DNA from 2 places in the Streptomyces drozdowiczii genome. Region 2 is predicted to be linked to the other one. Evidence: riboswitches for the same ligand, from Rfam matches in the RefSeq annotation. Region 2 holds a riboswitch; the other holds the start of a gene.
The links. A riboswitch is a leader RNA that binds a small molecule or an ion and turns the genes downstream of it on or off. The one in region 2 is predicted to bind S-adenosylmethionine.
Positions count from the first base shown of each region.

Region 1: linked by a shared signal. The riboswitch ahead of thrC (threonine synthase) and the one ahead of NEH16_RS23430 (aminotransferase class V-fold PLP-dependent enzyme) in region 2 are both predicted to bind S-adenosylmethionine.

Region 1 is NZ_CP098740.1:3,154,097-3,161,659, forward strand. Features, by position in the region: gene NEH16_RS14230 (SGNH/GDSL hydrolase family protein) at 1-36, shown strand, start outside; gene groL (chaperonin GroEL) at 137-1,759, opposite strand; gene NEH16_RS14240 (cold-shock protein) at 2,076-2,282, opposite strand; gene NEH16_RS14245 (MoaD/ThiS family protein) at 2,649-2,927, opposite strand; gene thrC (threonine synthase) at 2,957-4,249, opposite strand; SAM riboswitch class I at 4,267-4,393, opposite strand; gene NEH16_RS14255 (glucosyl-3-phosphoglycerate synthase) at 4,547-5,485, shown strand; gene NEH16_RS14260 (alpha,alpha-trehalose-phosphate synthase (UDP-forming)) at 5,550-6,941, shown strand; gene otsB (trehalose-phosphatase) at 6,951-7,563, opposite strand, start outside.
Region 2 is NZ_CP098740.1:5,151,807-5,159,369, reverse strand. Features, by position in the region: gene NEH16_RS23450 (NYN domain-containing protein) at 1-409, opposite strand, end outside; gene NEH16_RS23445 (hypothetical protein) at 445-687, opposite strand; partial or broken gene NEH16_RS23440 (rhomboid family intramembrane serine protease) at 847-1,592, shown strand; gene NEH16_RS23435 (Lrp/AsnC family transcriptional regulator) at 1,589-1,870, shown strand; gene NEH16_RS23430 (aminotransferase class V-fold PLP-dependent enzyme) at 1,890-3,266, opposite strand; SAM riboswitch class IV at 3,443-3,560, opposite strand; gene trpD (anthranilate phosphoribosyltransferase) at 3,643-4,707, opposite strand; gene qcrB (cytochrome bc1 complex cytochrome b subunit) at 4,831-6,477, opposite strand; gene qcrA (cytochrome bc1 complex Rieske iron-sulfur subunit) at 6,474-7,529, opposite strand; gene qcrC (cytochrome bc1 complex diheme cytochrome c subunit) at 7,526-7,563, opposite strand, start outside.

The DNA.
Region 1 (7,563 bases), 2.0 Mb from region 2:
CTCAAGACCCTCGGCCGGGGTCCCGGGCGCCACTGACCCCCGTACTCGCACACGTACACACAACGACACCGGCCCCCGGGGACGCATCCCCGGGGGCCGGTGTCTCGGTACTGCTGGAACTGCCGATCCGTCAGGATCAGAAGTCCATGTCACCGCCCGGCATGCCGCCCGGAGCGGCCGCGGCGGCCTTCTCCGGCTTGTCGGCGATGACGGCCTCGGTGGTGAGGAACAGCGCGGCGATCGACGCGGCGTTCTGCAGCGCGGAGCGCGTGACCTTCGCCGGGTCGAGAATGCCCTCGGCGATCATGTCGACGTACTCGCCGGTCGCGGCGTTCAGGCCGTTGCCGACCGGAAGGTTGCGGACCTTCTCCACGACGACGCCACCCTCAAGACCACCGTTGACGGCGATCTGCTTCAGCGGGGCCTCCAGCGCGAGCTTGACGGCGTTGGCGCCGGTCGCCTCGTCGCCCGAGAGCTCCAGCTTCTCGAAGACGGCCGAAGCCTGGAGCAGAGCCACGCCACCACCGGCGACGATGCCCTCCTCGACGGCGGCCTTGGCGTTGCGCACCGCGTCCTCGATGCGGTGCTTGCGCTCCTTCAGCTCGACCTCGGTCGCGGCACCGGCCTTGATGACGGCCACGCCGCCGGCCAGCTTCGCCAGGCGCTCCTGGAGCTTCTCGCGGTCGTAGTCCGAGTCGGAGTTCTCGATCTCGGCACGGATCTGGTTGACGCGGCCCTGGACCTGGTCGCTGTCACCGGCGCCGTCGACGATGGTCGTCTCGTCCTTGGTGATGACGACCTTGCGGGCGCGGCCGAGCAGGTCGAGACCGGCGTTCTCCAGCTTGAGGCCGACCTCCTCGGAGATGACGGTGCCGCCCGTGAGGATGGCGATGTCACCGAGCATGGCCTTGCGGCGGTCGCCGAAGCCCGGGGCCTTGACGGCGACGGACTTGAAGGTGCCGCGGATCTTGTTGACGACCAGGGTCGACAGGGCCTCGCCCTCGACGTCCTCGGCGATGATCAGCAGCGGCTTGCCGGACTGCATGACCTTCTCCAGCAGCGGAAGGAGGTCCTTCACGTTGCTGACCTTGGAGTTGACGATCAGGATGTACGGGTCGTCCAGGGACGACTCCATGCGCTCCATGTCGGTGGCGAAGTACGCCGAGATGTAGCCCTTGTCGAAGCGCATACCCTCGGTGAGCTCCAGCTCCAGACCGAAGGTCTGGGACTCCTCGACGGTGATGACGCCTTCCTTGCCGACCTTGTCCATGGCCTCGGCGATGAGCTCGCCGATCTGGGTGTCGGCGGCGGAGATGGAGGCGGTCGAAGCGATCTGCTCCTTGGTCTCCACGTCCTTGGCCTGCTCCAGGAGGGCGGCGGAGACGGCCTCGACGGCCTTCTCGATGCCCCGCTTGAGAGCCATCGGGTTCGCACCCGCGGCCACGTTGCGCAGGCCCTCGCGGACGAGCGCCTGGGCGAGAACGGTGGCGGTGGTCGTACCGTCGCCGGCGACGTCGTCCGTCTTCTTGGCGACCTCCTTGACCAGCTCCGCACCGATCTTCTCGTACGGGTCCTCCAGCTCGATCTCCTTGGCGATGGACACACCATCGTTGGTGATCGTGGGGGCGCCCCACTTCTTCTCGAGGACGACGTTGCGACCCTTGGGGCCAAGGGTGACCTTGACGGCGTCGGCGAGCTGGTTCATGCCGCGCTCGAGACCGCGCCGGGCCTCCTCGTCGAACGCGATGATCTTGGCCATGTGAAGTGGTCCTCCCGGACAGGGGTGGATTGCTCCGGACCGAGTGGCGCCCGCGACGGACGGCCTGCGTGCCTTGCGGTTCCTTCCCCGCCCGGCGTGCGGGCCTCACCGGCCCGGTCCAAAATTCTGTCACTCTCACCTGGAGAGTGCTAAGCCCAATGATTAGCACTCGACCCCCGAGAGTGCAAGCGCCCCCGGCCGGAGTGTGGACAACCCCGGCGACACTCGACCGACCCCGGACACGCGAAGGGCCCGTACCCCTAGGTACGGACCCCTCGTACGTGCGTGGCGTCGCGGCCGACGTGCCGTGCCGGGCTCAGCCGACGGCGAGCTTGACCATGTCCGCCTGCGGCCCCTTCTGGCCCTGCGAGATCTCGAACTCGACCCGCTGACCTTCTTCGAGGGTGCGGTAACCGTCCATCTGGATCGCGCTGTAGTGGACGAATACATCCGCACCACCGTCGACCGCGATGAAGCCGTACCCCTTCTCCGCGTTGAACCACTTGACGGTGCCCTGAGCCATGCCTAACTCCCCTGTAACGTGTGTGCGCCGAAGCGCGTCGACCGCGGCTGAATGTATCTGCCCAACTGCCCTCTGCAACAGGTCAATTGGACGACAATTCTGGGCGGCACCGATCGCCCGAATATGAGGAATTCATGAGGTTGCGGGGCAAGTCGGGCCCGGCAAAGGCGACTTAAGGCGCAAGAGGCACAGGCACATTGGCTGCTTCTGATCGTGGCGCGGCGCATTCTCATATGCGAGGGGCACGGGCAGCGAAGGGGACTTCCCACACTCTACCCCGCTCAACCATGCAGAATTGCCCCCTCCGCTTCTCTCGCGGAGGGGGCAATCGCGGTGACGCTACGGAGCCTTGGGCGGAGCCAAGGCTCAGCAGCCGCCGGCCACGGCGGGGATGATCGAGACGCCGGCACCGTCCGGGGTCGCCGCGTCGAGGCCGCCTTCAAAGCGCACGTCGTCGTCGTTGACGTACACGTTGACGAAGCGGCGCAGCTTGCCCTGGTCGTCCAGCACGCGGGCGGCGATGCCCGGGTGGTCCTTCTCCAGCGAGGCGATGACCTCGGAGAGGGTCGCGCCCTCGGCCGGAACCTCGGCCTGGCCGCCGGTGTAGGTGCGGAGGATGGTGGGAATGCGGACCTTGACGCTCATGGCGGTGCCTTCCTGGAAGTCTCGGGTGGTCAGCTGGTGGCGAGTCCGGCGGCGCGGAAGGCGTCCAGGCTCGGGCGGATCGTGGCGGTCGCCTGCGAGGTGTCGGCCACCGCGTCCAGCGTCTTGAGGCCGTCACCCGTGTTCAGGACGACGGTGGTGAGCGCCGGGTCGAGCAGACCGGCGTCGATCAGCTTCTTCGTCACGCCGACCGTCACCCCGCCCGCCGTCTCGGCGAAGATGCCCTCGGTGCGGGCCAGCAGCTTGATCGCGTCCACGACCTGCTCGTCGTTGACGTCCTCGACGGCACCGCCGGTGCGGCGGGCGATGTCCAGGACATACGGGCCGTCGGCCGGGTTGCCGATCGCGAGGGACTTGGCGATCGTGTTCGGCTTCTGCGGGCGGACCACGTCGTGACCGGCCTTGAAGGCGGTGGAGACCGGGGAGCAGCCCTCGGCCTGGGCGCCGAAGATCTTGTACGGCTTGTCCTCGACCAGGCCGAGCTTGATCAGCTCCTGGAGGCCCTTGTCGATCTTCGTGAGCTGCGAGCCGGACGCGATCGGGATGACGATCTGGTCGGGCAGCTGCCAGCCGAGCTGCTCGCAGATCTCGTACGCGAGCGTCTTCGAGCCCTCACCGTAGTACGGACGCAAGTTTACGTTGACGAACCCCCAGCCCTCGCCGAGCGGGTCGCCGATGAGCTCGGAGCAGAAGCGGTTGACGTCGTCGTAATTGCCCTCGATGCCGACCAGCTCACCGCCGTACACCGCGGCCATGACGACCTTGCCCTGCTCCAGGTCGTGCGGGATGAACACGCAGGAGCGCAGGCCGGCCCGCGAGGCGGCGGCGCCGACCGCACCGGCGAGGTTGCCGGTCGAGGAGCAGGAGAGCGTGGTGAAGCCGAAGGCACGGGCGGCCTCGACGGCGATGGCGACGACGCGGTCCTTGAAGGAGTGCGTCGGGTTGCCGGAGTCGTCCTTCACGTACAGGCCGCCGGTCACACCCAGCTCGCGGGCGAGGTTGTCGGCCTTGACCAGCTTGGTGAAGCCGGGGTTGAGATTGGGCTTGTCGGCCACATCGGCGGGCACCGGCAGCAGCGGCGCGTAACGCCAGATGCTGTTCGGGCCGGCCTCGATGCGCTTCTTCAGCTCATCGGGGGAGCCGCTCGGCAGGTCGTACGCCACTTCGAGCGGCCCGAAACAGGACGCGCAGGCGAAAATGGGGCCGAGTGCGAACCGCTCACCGCATTCGCGGCAGGAAAGAGCCGCGGCGGGACCGAGGTCCACGGAAGATTCGGTGTGTGCTGCGACGGTTTCAACAGCCATGATGGCGAGGCCCTTTCTCCTCATCTTCCTCACGGCGCGTTTCGCCGCGAGACGGAATTGGCACCTTCCCCACCTGACCTCGCGGTCGGCAGGAGGGTTGCCGGGACTTCAACGGGCCGTTCCCTCTGTCCCTCTGGATGAGCGCTGTGGCAACGGATCATGGATCCGTGCGTTTGTCGGCGGACCGACCCCGGCATGCGATGGCCGTCCGCGTTGTTCAAGACTGTAACCGAAGGACCGGACGGGTGAGATAGCCGTCCGTACCGCGAGATGGATCACATACAGGGAGTATCGACCGTGCTCGAAGAGGTCGAACGCTGGCTGACCAGGCGTTCCTGGTCGGCCGCCGACCACCCGCCGGACAGTGTGCGGGCCGCCGCCGGCGGTACGGGCGTGAGCGTCGTTCTACCGGCCCTCAACGAGGCCGCGACCGTCGGCGACATCGTCGCGACGATCCGGCGCGAGCTGATGGAGCGCGTTCCGCTGGTGGACGAGCTGGTCGTGATCGACTCGGGCTCCACGGACGCCACCGCCGAGGTCGCCCGCCGCGCGGGCGCCCGGGTGGTCCACCGCGACGCGATCCTGCCCCGCCTCCCGGCCGTACCCGGCAAGGGCGAGGTGCTGTGGCGGTCGCTCCTGGTGACCAGCGGCGACATCGTGTGCTTCATCGACGCGGACCTCCAGGACTTCTCGGCCGACTTCGTCTCCGGGATCGTCGGTCCGCTGCTCGCCCACCCCGAGGTGCAGTTCGTCAAGGCGATGTACGACCGGCCGCTCGGCGAGGCGCCCGGCCAGGGCGGCCGCGTGACCGAACTGGTGGCCCGGCCGCTGCTGAACCTGCACTGGCCGCTCCTCGCGGGCTTCGTGCAGCCGCTGGGCGGCGAGTACGCCGTACGCCGCTCGCTCCTGGAGCGGCTGCCGTTCCCGGTCGGTTACGGGGTCGAGCTCGGCCTGCTCGTGGACGCGCTGCACACCGTGGGCCTCGACGCCCTCGCCCAGGTCGACGTCGGCGTCCGCGTCCACCGCCACCAGGACGGCCGGGCGCTCGGCCGGATGGCCGCCGCGATCTACCGCACCGCGCAGGTGCGGCTCTCCCGGGGCCATCTGGTGCGCCCCTCGCTGACCCAGTACGAACGCGGACCGGGCGGGTTCGTTCCCCGCACGTACCCCGTCGACACGCAGGAGAGGCCGCCCATGTGCGAGATCGAGGAGTACGTGGCACGCCACGCGGCCTGATCACGACCCCACGCGGTCCGACTTCGTACGTTTGGACGGATCGGGTTCGGGCTAGATTCCGGCCATGGTCTCCGAGCACGCCCCCTCGTCCGCCGCCCAGGTCCTCGTCGCTTCCAACCGCGGCCCCATCTCGTACGCCCTGGGCGACGACGGCACCCTCGAAGCGAAACGGGGCGGAGGCGGACTCGTCTCCGGCCTCAGCGCCGTCGACGACAAGATGTGGGTCTGCGCCGCCCTCGGCGACGGCGACCGCGAGGCGGTGCGCCGGGGCGTCGGCGAGCCGGGTGTCCGGATGCTCGACATCGACGCCGCGGTGCACGCCGACGCGTACAACGGCATCGCCAACTCCGTGCTGTGGTTCGTCCACCACATGCTGTACCAGACGCCCGTCGAGCCCGTCTTCGACGCGGAGTTCCGCAGGCAGTGGGCCTCCTTCGAGACGTACAACCGGGCCTTCGCCGAGGCGCTGGCCGAGGAGGCGGGCGAGGGCGCGGCCGTCCTGGTGCAGGACTACCACCTCTCGCTGGTGCCCGGCATGCTCCGCGAGCTCCGCCCCGACCTGCGGATCGGCCACTTCTCGCACACCCCGTGGGCGCCCGTCGACTACTTCCGGCTGCTCCCCGACGACATCGCCGAGCAGCTGCTGCGCGGCATCCTCGGCGCCGACCGCGCCGCCTTCCTGACCCGCCGCTGGGCGGACGCCTTCATCGGCTGCTGTACGGAGATCCTGGGCGGCACGGGCCGCACCCGCATCGGCGTCCACGGCCTGGGCGCCGACGCCGGCTTCCTGCGGAGCCGGTCGCACGAGGCGGACGTGGACGAGCGGATGGCGGCCCTCCGCGAGCAGATCGGGCCCGACCGGAAGACCGTCGTCCGGGTCGACCGCACGGAGCTGTCCAAGAACATCGTCCGGGGCCTCCACGCCTACCGCACGCTCCTGGACGAGCGCCCCGAGTGGCGCGAACGCGTCGTGCACGTCGCCTTCGCCTACCCCTCGCGCCAGGACCTCGCGGTCTACCGGGAGTACACCGCGGAGGTCCAGCAGGTCGCCGACGCGATCAACAAGACGTACGGCACGGCCGACTGGACCCCGGTCGTCCTGCACGTCAAGGACGACTTCGCCCGCTCGCTCGCCGCGTACCGGCTGGCCGACGTGGCCCTCGTCAACCCGATCCGGGACGGCATGAACCTGGTCGCCAAGGAGGTCCCGGTCGTCTCCGACGAGGGCTGCGCGCTGGTCCTCTCGCGGGAGGCCGGTGCGTACGAGGAGCTGGGCGAGCACGCGTTCACGGTCAACCCGTACGACGTCTCCGCCACGGCCGACGCGCTGCACGAGGCGCTGACGCTCCCGGACGACGTCCGGGCCGCCCGCACGGAACGCCTGGCCGAGGCGGCCACCGCGCTGCCCCCGCAGCAGTGGTTCCTGGACCAGCTGGACGCGCTGCGGCGCGACTAGGCCAGGGCCTTACGCGAGCCGGTCGGCGAGGCCCCGCAGGTACGCGACGACCTCGCCGGGCCCGGACAGGGCCAGGTCGGCGCGGGCGGCGAGCTCCGGCACCTCGGCGCCGCTGCAGATGAGCAGACCCGGGACGGCGTCCTCGTCCTGTACCCGCAGCTTCTCCACGGCCGCGTACGCGGCGAGGTCGCCCAGGTCGTCGCCCGCGTACAGCACGGACGTGGCGCCGATCTCGCGCACGTACTCGGTGAGCGCGACGCCCTTGTCCATGCCCGGCGGGCGCAACTCCAGGACCAGCCGCCCCGGTTCGACGATCAGCCCGTGGCGCGCGGCCAGCTCGCCGAGGGGCCCGCGCAGCGCGTCGAACGCGGCCTGCGGGTCGGCGGCGCGGCGGGTGTGCACGGCGAGGGCGTGGCCCTTGTCCTCGGTCCAGGTCTCGTACTCCCCCAATACGCCGGGGAGTTCGGCGCGCACGGCCGCGACGCCCGGGTGCGGTTCGGGGGCGTGCACGGCTCCGGTCACGGCGTCCCAGCGCTCGGCGCCGTAGTGCCCGAGCACGACGAGGTGGTCGAGCCCTTCCACCCCGGCGACCCCGGCAAACCGCACGGCGACGTCGGCGGGG
Region 2 (7,563 bases):
CGCCGGCCGCGGCGACGAGCTTCACCCAGCCGTCCGGGCGCAGCACGTACGCCGCCGCCGCCACGTCCACCGGATCGGCCGCGGCGGGCGGCGCGCCGGACTCCAGGGCACCCGCCAGCTCCGGCTGGGCCTCCCTCAGCCGGTCGGCGATGCGGCGGCGGAACCGTTCGTCGTTCGCCACGGCGGCCGCCATGGCGTTCCCGGCGAACTTGGCGCGCCGGGAGGCCGTGAAGCGGGCGTACTGCCTCAGCTGGGCGGGCAGTTCGGCGACCGTGAGACCGCCGAACGCGTCGGACACCAGCGCCACGACCCGGCGCCGTACCCCTTCGGGCAGCGGGCGGTCGAGCGCCTCCACGGCGTCGTCGGCCCCGTCGGCCGACGCGGCGCCGCCCTCGGGCTGCTCCACCATCCGTCACCCCATTGTGTTGTCTCCGCACGGCCCCGTCAGGAGTCGGCACCCGGCCTGTCGACGAGCTCGATCTGGTCCACCGCGTTGCACCAACGACAACGGACCGACTCGATGGTCTCACTGACCACCTCGCGTTCCTCGACGCTCGACTCACCGGCCAGGTCGAGGTGCACGTACTCCACGACCTTCGAGGACCGCGTCACGTCGAACCGCGTGAGGTTCCCGCAGAGCGTGCAGCGCCAGCGGGTCGTGTCGGTCGGCTGGGGAACGGTCGTCATCGTGCGTCCTCTTTCGTCGAGCCGTGAGCTGCCGGACAAGGGTCTCGCGGTGCGCCGTCGAACTGCGGATGTCCACCCGTCACCCTACGGCCTCGGTGCGTCCGCCCGGCACGGCGAGGCGGTCTGTCCCGTTCGCTCCGTTTGCGTCATGCTCTGTTCATGATCGATCGGCGGGCCGCCGCGGGCAGGCTCCTTCGGGCGGCCACTTCGGGCGGGCCGCCGGTGACGTACGCCCTCATCGCCCTGTGCTGCGCGGTCTTCGTGATCAGCCCGCTCTCCGGCTTCGTCCCGGTGCGCGGCGGGGCCGACGCGCTGCTCGCCGCGCAGGCGGGCTACTTCGAGCGGTGGGGTGTGATCCCGAGCGAGCTGTGGGACGGCTCGGCGCACGCGCTGTTCACCCCGTTCACCGCGCTGTTCGTGCACGGCAGCTGGCTGCACCTGCTGGGGAACATGCTGTTCCTCTACGTGTTCGGCGCGATGGCCGAGGAACGCATGGGGCACACCGAGTTCGCCCTGTTCTACCTGGGCTGCGGCTACCTCGCGCTGCTCGCGTACGCCGCCGCGCACGCCACGTCCGACCAGACGCTCGTCGGCGCTTCGGGGGCGATCTCGGCGGTGCTCGGGGCGTTCCTCTACCTCTTCCCCGGGCCCGGGTGACCAGCGTCTTCCCGTTCCTGCTGTTCCTGCCGCTGCGCTTTCCCGCGTGGGTGGTGCTGATCTTCTGGTTCGTGCTCCAGTGGCTGGCCGCCGAGGGCGCGGGGAGCGGCCCGGGCGTGGCGTACCTGGCCCACGTCGTCGGCTTCGCGACCGGCTTCCTGTACGCCTGGGGCCGCTACAGGCGCGACGGCGGAGGCCCTAGAGTGAAAGCTCCAGCCACGGCCACCGAGGGAGAAACACAGCCGTGATCACCGCGATCGTGCTCATCAAAACCAGCGTGGACCGGATTCCCGAGATCGCCGAGGCCATCGCCGCGCTGGACAGCGTCAGCGAGGTCTTCTCGGTCACCGGCACCTACGACCTGATCGCCATGGTCCGGGTGGCCAAGCACGACGACCTGGCCGAGGTCATCCCCGGCCGGATCAGCAAGATCCCGGGCGTCGAGGCGACCGACACCCACGTCGCCTTCCGCACGTACTCGCAGCACGACCTGGAGGCCGCGTTCTCCATCGGCCTGGACGCCTAGGGCTCGCGCCGCCCGGCCCTCAGATCTGGGCGGCGCCCCGGTCCGGCACGCAGCGGCCGTCCTCGGTGCGGTACTTCCAGCGTGCCCCGTCGCTCACCAGCTCCCGGACCGCGCGCAGGAAGCGCTCGACGTGCTCGTCCGGGGTCCCGGCGCCGAAGCTGACCCGGATCGCGTTCAGGGACCGCTCCCCCGGCTCCGCCTCGGGCGCGCCGCACTCCCCCGCCTCGCCCGGGTCGCTGCCGAGCAGGGTGCGCACGAGCGGGTGCGCGCAGAAGAGGCCGTCGCGCACCCCGATGCCGTACTCGGCGGAGAGGGCGGCGGCGAAGTGGGAGCTGTTCCAGCCCTCCACCACGAACGAGATTACGCCGACCCTCGGCGCCTCGTCGCCGAACAGCGAGAGCACCTTCACCTCGGGGACCTCGGCAAGACCCGTCAGGACCTCGGCGACGAGGTGCTGCTCGCGGGCGACCAGCCGGTCGAATCCGGCCTCGGTGAGCGCCTTGCAGGCGGAGGCGATGGAGTAGACGCCGATGACGTTGGGCGAGCCGGCCTCGTGCCGGGCGGCCGTGGTGTGCCACTCGACGTCCACGCCGCCGTCCGCGCGCCGGGCCACCGTGCGGGACGCGCCGCCGCCGGCCAGGTACGGCTCGGCCTCGCGCAGCCAGTCGGCCCGGCCGGCCAGGACGCCCGAGCCGAACGGGGCGTACAGCTTGTGCCCGGAGAAGGCGACCCAGTCGACGTCCAGCTCGGCGATGTCCACGGGGTGGTGCGGGGCGAGCTGGGCGGCGTCCAGGACGATCCGGGCGCCGTGGGCGTGCGCGGCGGCGGCCAGCTCCCGTACGGGCCACAGCTCGCCGGTCACGTTGGAGGCGCCGGTGACGCAGACCAGGGCGGGGCCGTGGGGCTCACGGCCGGCGAGGGCCGCCTCCAGCGTGGCGACGGCCTCGGCGGGGGTGCGCGGGGCGTTCAGGTAGGTGACGTGGGCGTCGCGCCAGGGCAGCAGCGAGGCGTGGTGCTCGGTCTCGAAGACGAAGACCTGGCAGTCGGCGGGCAGCGCGGCGGCCAGCAGGTTCAGCGAGTCCGTGGTGGACCGGGTGAAGACCACCTGGTCCTCGGGGCGGCAGCCCAGGAACTCCGCCACGGTGGCCCGGCTGGACTCGAAGAGGTCCGTGGACAGCTGCGAGAGGTACCCGGCGCCCCGGTGCACGCTGCCGTAGTACGGGGCGTAGGCGGCCACGTCGTCCCAGACCCGCTTCAGGGCCGGGGCGCTCGCCGCGTAGTCCAGGGCCGCGTAGCCGACCTCCCCACCGGTGACCAGCGGGACGAGGACGTCCTCGCCCAGAACCGGCAGCGGGGCACAGAGCGACTGGTCGGCGGCAGCGGTGGAGACAGACATGGCGAACTCCCGTAACAGGCAGGCGAATTCCGCGTGCCGGCAGAGACGCGGCAGCACGGAGTGAAAGAAAGAGGGGGTGTGCGGAACAGGGCCTGAGGCCCTAACGCATTCGCTTGCTCACAAGAGGCTCCCTGAGGACCAAGGACCCCACGGGTGGACGTCACGCGACGTCGAGGGGTCCGCGCTTGCCGCAGACCTCGCTGCCTGCGGCCTGGTCTTCACCCGGGGCACCCCGCCACGGACGGAGGGTTGCCGGACAGCGGGCCGGGGCCGTAGTCGCTGTCACTCATGACCTGCGCAGCATCTTGCCATACGTACGGGAACGCGCAAGGCGCAGTCCGCGATCCGGACTGCGCCCCGCCTCACATCGACGCGCTCACGCGTTGCTGGCGACGACCCATCTCTCCAGCGCCCGCCCGGCCGCACCCGAGTCGATGGACTCGGCGGCCTTCGCCATACCGGCCCGGATCTGCTCGGTCAGCGGCCCCTCGCCCGGGTCCAGCGCGACCAGCGCCGCCGCCGAGTTGAGCAGTACGGCGTCCCGTACCGGACCGGTCTCCCCGGCCAGCAGCCGGCGCGCCACATCCGCGTTGTACGAGGCGTCGGCGCCGCGCAGCGCCTCCACCGGGACCAGCTCGACGCCCACGTCGCGTGGGTCGAAGGTCTCCTCGCGGACCACGCCGTCCCGGGCCACCCAGACCCGCGAGGTCGCCGTGGTGGTCAGCTCGTCCAGGCCGTCGTCGCCCCGGAAGACCAGGGCGGAGTTGCCGCGCTCGGCGAGGACGCCCGCGACGATGGGGGCCATCCGCGGATCGGCCACCCCGATCGCCTGGGAGCGCACCCGGGCCGGGTTGGTGAGCGGGCCCAGGATGTTGAACGTGGTGGGCGCGCCCAGCTCCGCACGCGCCTTGGCCGCGTGGCGCAGGGCGGGGTGGAACTTCACCGCGAAGCAGAAGGTGATGCCCGCCTCCTCGGCCACCTCCACTACGCGCCGGGGAGTCAGCTCCAGGTTGACGCCGAGCTTCCCGAGCACGTCGGACGAGCCGCTGGCCGACGAGGAGGCGCGGCTGCCGTGCTTGACGACCTTCGCGCCGGTGCCGGCCACGACGATCGCGGACATCGTGGAGATGTTGACGGTCTTGGCCATGTCGCCGCCGGTGCCGACGATGTCGACGGTGCGGCCGGGGACCTCGATGGTCGTCGCGTGCTCGTACATCGCGCGGACCAGGCCGGAGACCTCGGTGACCGTCTCTCCCTTGGCACGCAGGGCGACCGCGAATCCGGCGATCTGCACGTCGGTCGCCTCGCCGCTCATGATGCGGTCCATGGCCCACGCGGTGGCGTCGGAGTCCAGGTCCTCGCCGCGCAGCAGGGGGGTCAGCACGCCGGGCCAGGAGAAGGCCGCCACGCTGTCGCCGCCGTCCGGGGTCACAACGTTCATGGTCCGCTCCTGGGGTCCACAGCCGATAAGGGATCGGCTCCACCCTATCGAGCCCCCGGGGACGGCAAAGAGCCCCGTCCAGCGAATGGACGGGGCTCTCGCCGTGGCGATCAGAACGGGTGATCAGTGGTGGCCGTGGCCGCTGGTGATCTCCTTGTACTCCTCGGCGGTGGGCTTGGCGATCTGGCTGCTCTCGCCGTACAGGCTCTTGCTGAGCCGCGCCCGGACCTTGGTGATCCTGGAGACCTTGCGCTCGACCCCGTTCTCGTCGACCGTCGGGCCGATCTCGAGCGGCTTGTACTGCTCGTGCGCGGTGAGCGCGTACCGGGCCTCCGGCGACAGCGGCTCGTGCACCTCGACGAACTCACCGTGCGGCAGGCGCTTGATGAGACCCGACTCGCGGCCGTGCAGCACCTTCTCCTTGTCGCGGCGCTGGAGGCCGAGGCAGATCCGCCGGGTCGCGACGAACGCGATGACCGGGCCGACGAAGAAGGCGATACGGACGAACCAGCTGATCGAGTTGAGCGAGAGGCTGAAGTGCGTCGCCCAGATGTCGTTGCCGCCGCCGATCAGCATGACGAAGTAGATCGTCACCCAGGCGACGCCCAGGGCCGTCCGGGTCGGCGCGTTGCGCGGCTTGTCCAGGATGTGGTGCTCGCGCTTGTCGCCGGTGATCCAGGACTCGATGAACGGCCACAGGGCCAGCGCACCGAGCACCACACCGAACAGGACGAGCGGGATGAAGACACCCAGGACCAGCGTGTGGCCCCAGAGGTTGATCTCCCAGCCCGGCATCACACGGACGAAGCCTTCGGCGAAGCCCATGTACCAGTCCGGCTGGGCGCCCGTGGACACCTGGTCGGGGCGGTACGGGCCGAGTGCCCAGATCGGGTTGATCGAGGCGATCGCCGCGATGATCGCGATGAAGCCGAAGACCAGGAAGAAGAACCCGCCGGCCTTCGCCATGTACACCGGCAGCAGGGGCATGCCGACGACGTTCTTGTTCGTCTTGCCGGGACCCGCGAACTGGGTGTGCTTGTGGTAGAAGACCAGGATGAGGTGGCCGACCACGAGCCCGAGCATGATGCCCGGCAGCAGCAGGATGTGGATCGAGTAGAACCTCGCGATGATGTCGCCGCCGGGGAACTCCCCGCCGAACAGGAACATCGAGATGTACGTACCGACGATCGGCGTCGACAGGATCGCGCCCTGGGTGAAGCGGACACCGGTACCGGAGAGCAGGTCGTCCGGCAGCGAGTAACCGGTGAAACCGGTGAACATGCCGAGGACGAACAGCAGGAAGCCGAAGAGCCAGTTGATCTCGCGCGGCTTGCGGTACGCGCCGGTGAAGAAGACGCGCATCATGTGCACGAACATGCCGGCCAGGAAGATGACCGCGGCCCAGTGGTGGATCTGCCGGACCAGCAGACCACCGCGGACGTCGAAGCTGATGTCCAGCGTCGAGGCGTACGCCTCCGACATCCGGATGCCCTGCATGGGCTCGTACGGGCCGTGGTAGACGACCTCGTTCATGCTCGGGTGGAAGAACAGCGTCAGGTACACACCCGTGAGGATGATGATGATGAAGCTGTAGAGGCAGATCTCACCGAGCATGAAGGACCAGTGGTCCGGGAAGATCTTGCGCATGTTGGCCTTGGCGAGGGAGTAGATCCCCAGCCGGCCGTCCGCCCAGTCGGCCACCCGCTCACCGGCGGGCGCCTTGCGGTTGCCCGGCGCCGCTGCGCCGGGTGTGTTCGTCGCAGTACTCATCCGCGCTCCCAGAATGCAGGACCGACGGGCTCTTCGAAGTCACCGAGCGCCTGGAGGTTGCCCTCGCTGTTCACGCCGATCCGCAGCTGCGGGAGGGCGTGGCCGGCCGGACCGAAGATGACGCGGGCGCCGTCGGAGAGGTCGAAGGTGGACTGGTGGCACGGGCAGAGCACGTGGTGCGTCTGCTGCTCGTACAGGCTGATCGGGCAGCCGACGTGCGTGCAGATCTTCGAGAAGGCGACGATGCCCTCGTGCGCCCACTCGCGCTCGCGCTTGTCCTTGATGTCGTCCGGCTCGATGCGGATGATCATCAGGGCGGCCTTGGCGATCTGCGTCTGGAAGTCCTCGTCGTGCTCCTCCAGGCCCTCGGGCATGGCGAAGGTCAGCGAACCGACGACCACGTCCTCGGGACGCAGCGGCTCCATCGTGTTCATGTTGACGAGCTGCTTGCCCTCGGCCCACAGGGTCTTGCGGAGCTTCTTCTCCGGCAGCGGACCGAGGTCGCGCAGCAGCATCACGCCGGAGAGCGGCACCAGGGCCAGCGCGCCGAACATGGTGTTGCGGATCAGCTTGCGACGGCCGAGCGCGGACTCCCGGGCGCCGTCCGCGAAGTCCGACAGGACCTTCGCCTTGACCTCGGGCGTCGCCTCGATGGCGTGCCGGTCGTCGGCGACCTCGACGTCGGACATCAGGGTGCGCGCCCAGTGGACGGCGCCCGCGCCGATCAGGAAGAGCGCCAGCCCCAGAGTCAGACCCAGGGAGAAGTTGAGCGCGCTGACATGACCGAACGGGAAGATGAAGACGATCTTGTCGACCGGGAAGATGACGTAGGAGGCGATGAAGCCCACCGTCGCCAGCATGGACAACAGGAACATGGTCGCGACGGTGCGCTCGGAGCGCTTCGCGGCCCGCTCGTCGATGTCCTGGATGCGCGGCTTGTGGGCCGGCAGCCCCGGGTCGGCGAACGGGTCGTCGTGCGCCGGTTCTACCGCGCCGTGCGCGGCGGCCTGCTCGTCGGGCAGGTTCTCTTCTGGAATCTCTTGGCTACTCATGACTTCTTGGCCTTAGCGGTGTGGGCCGCGACCC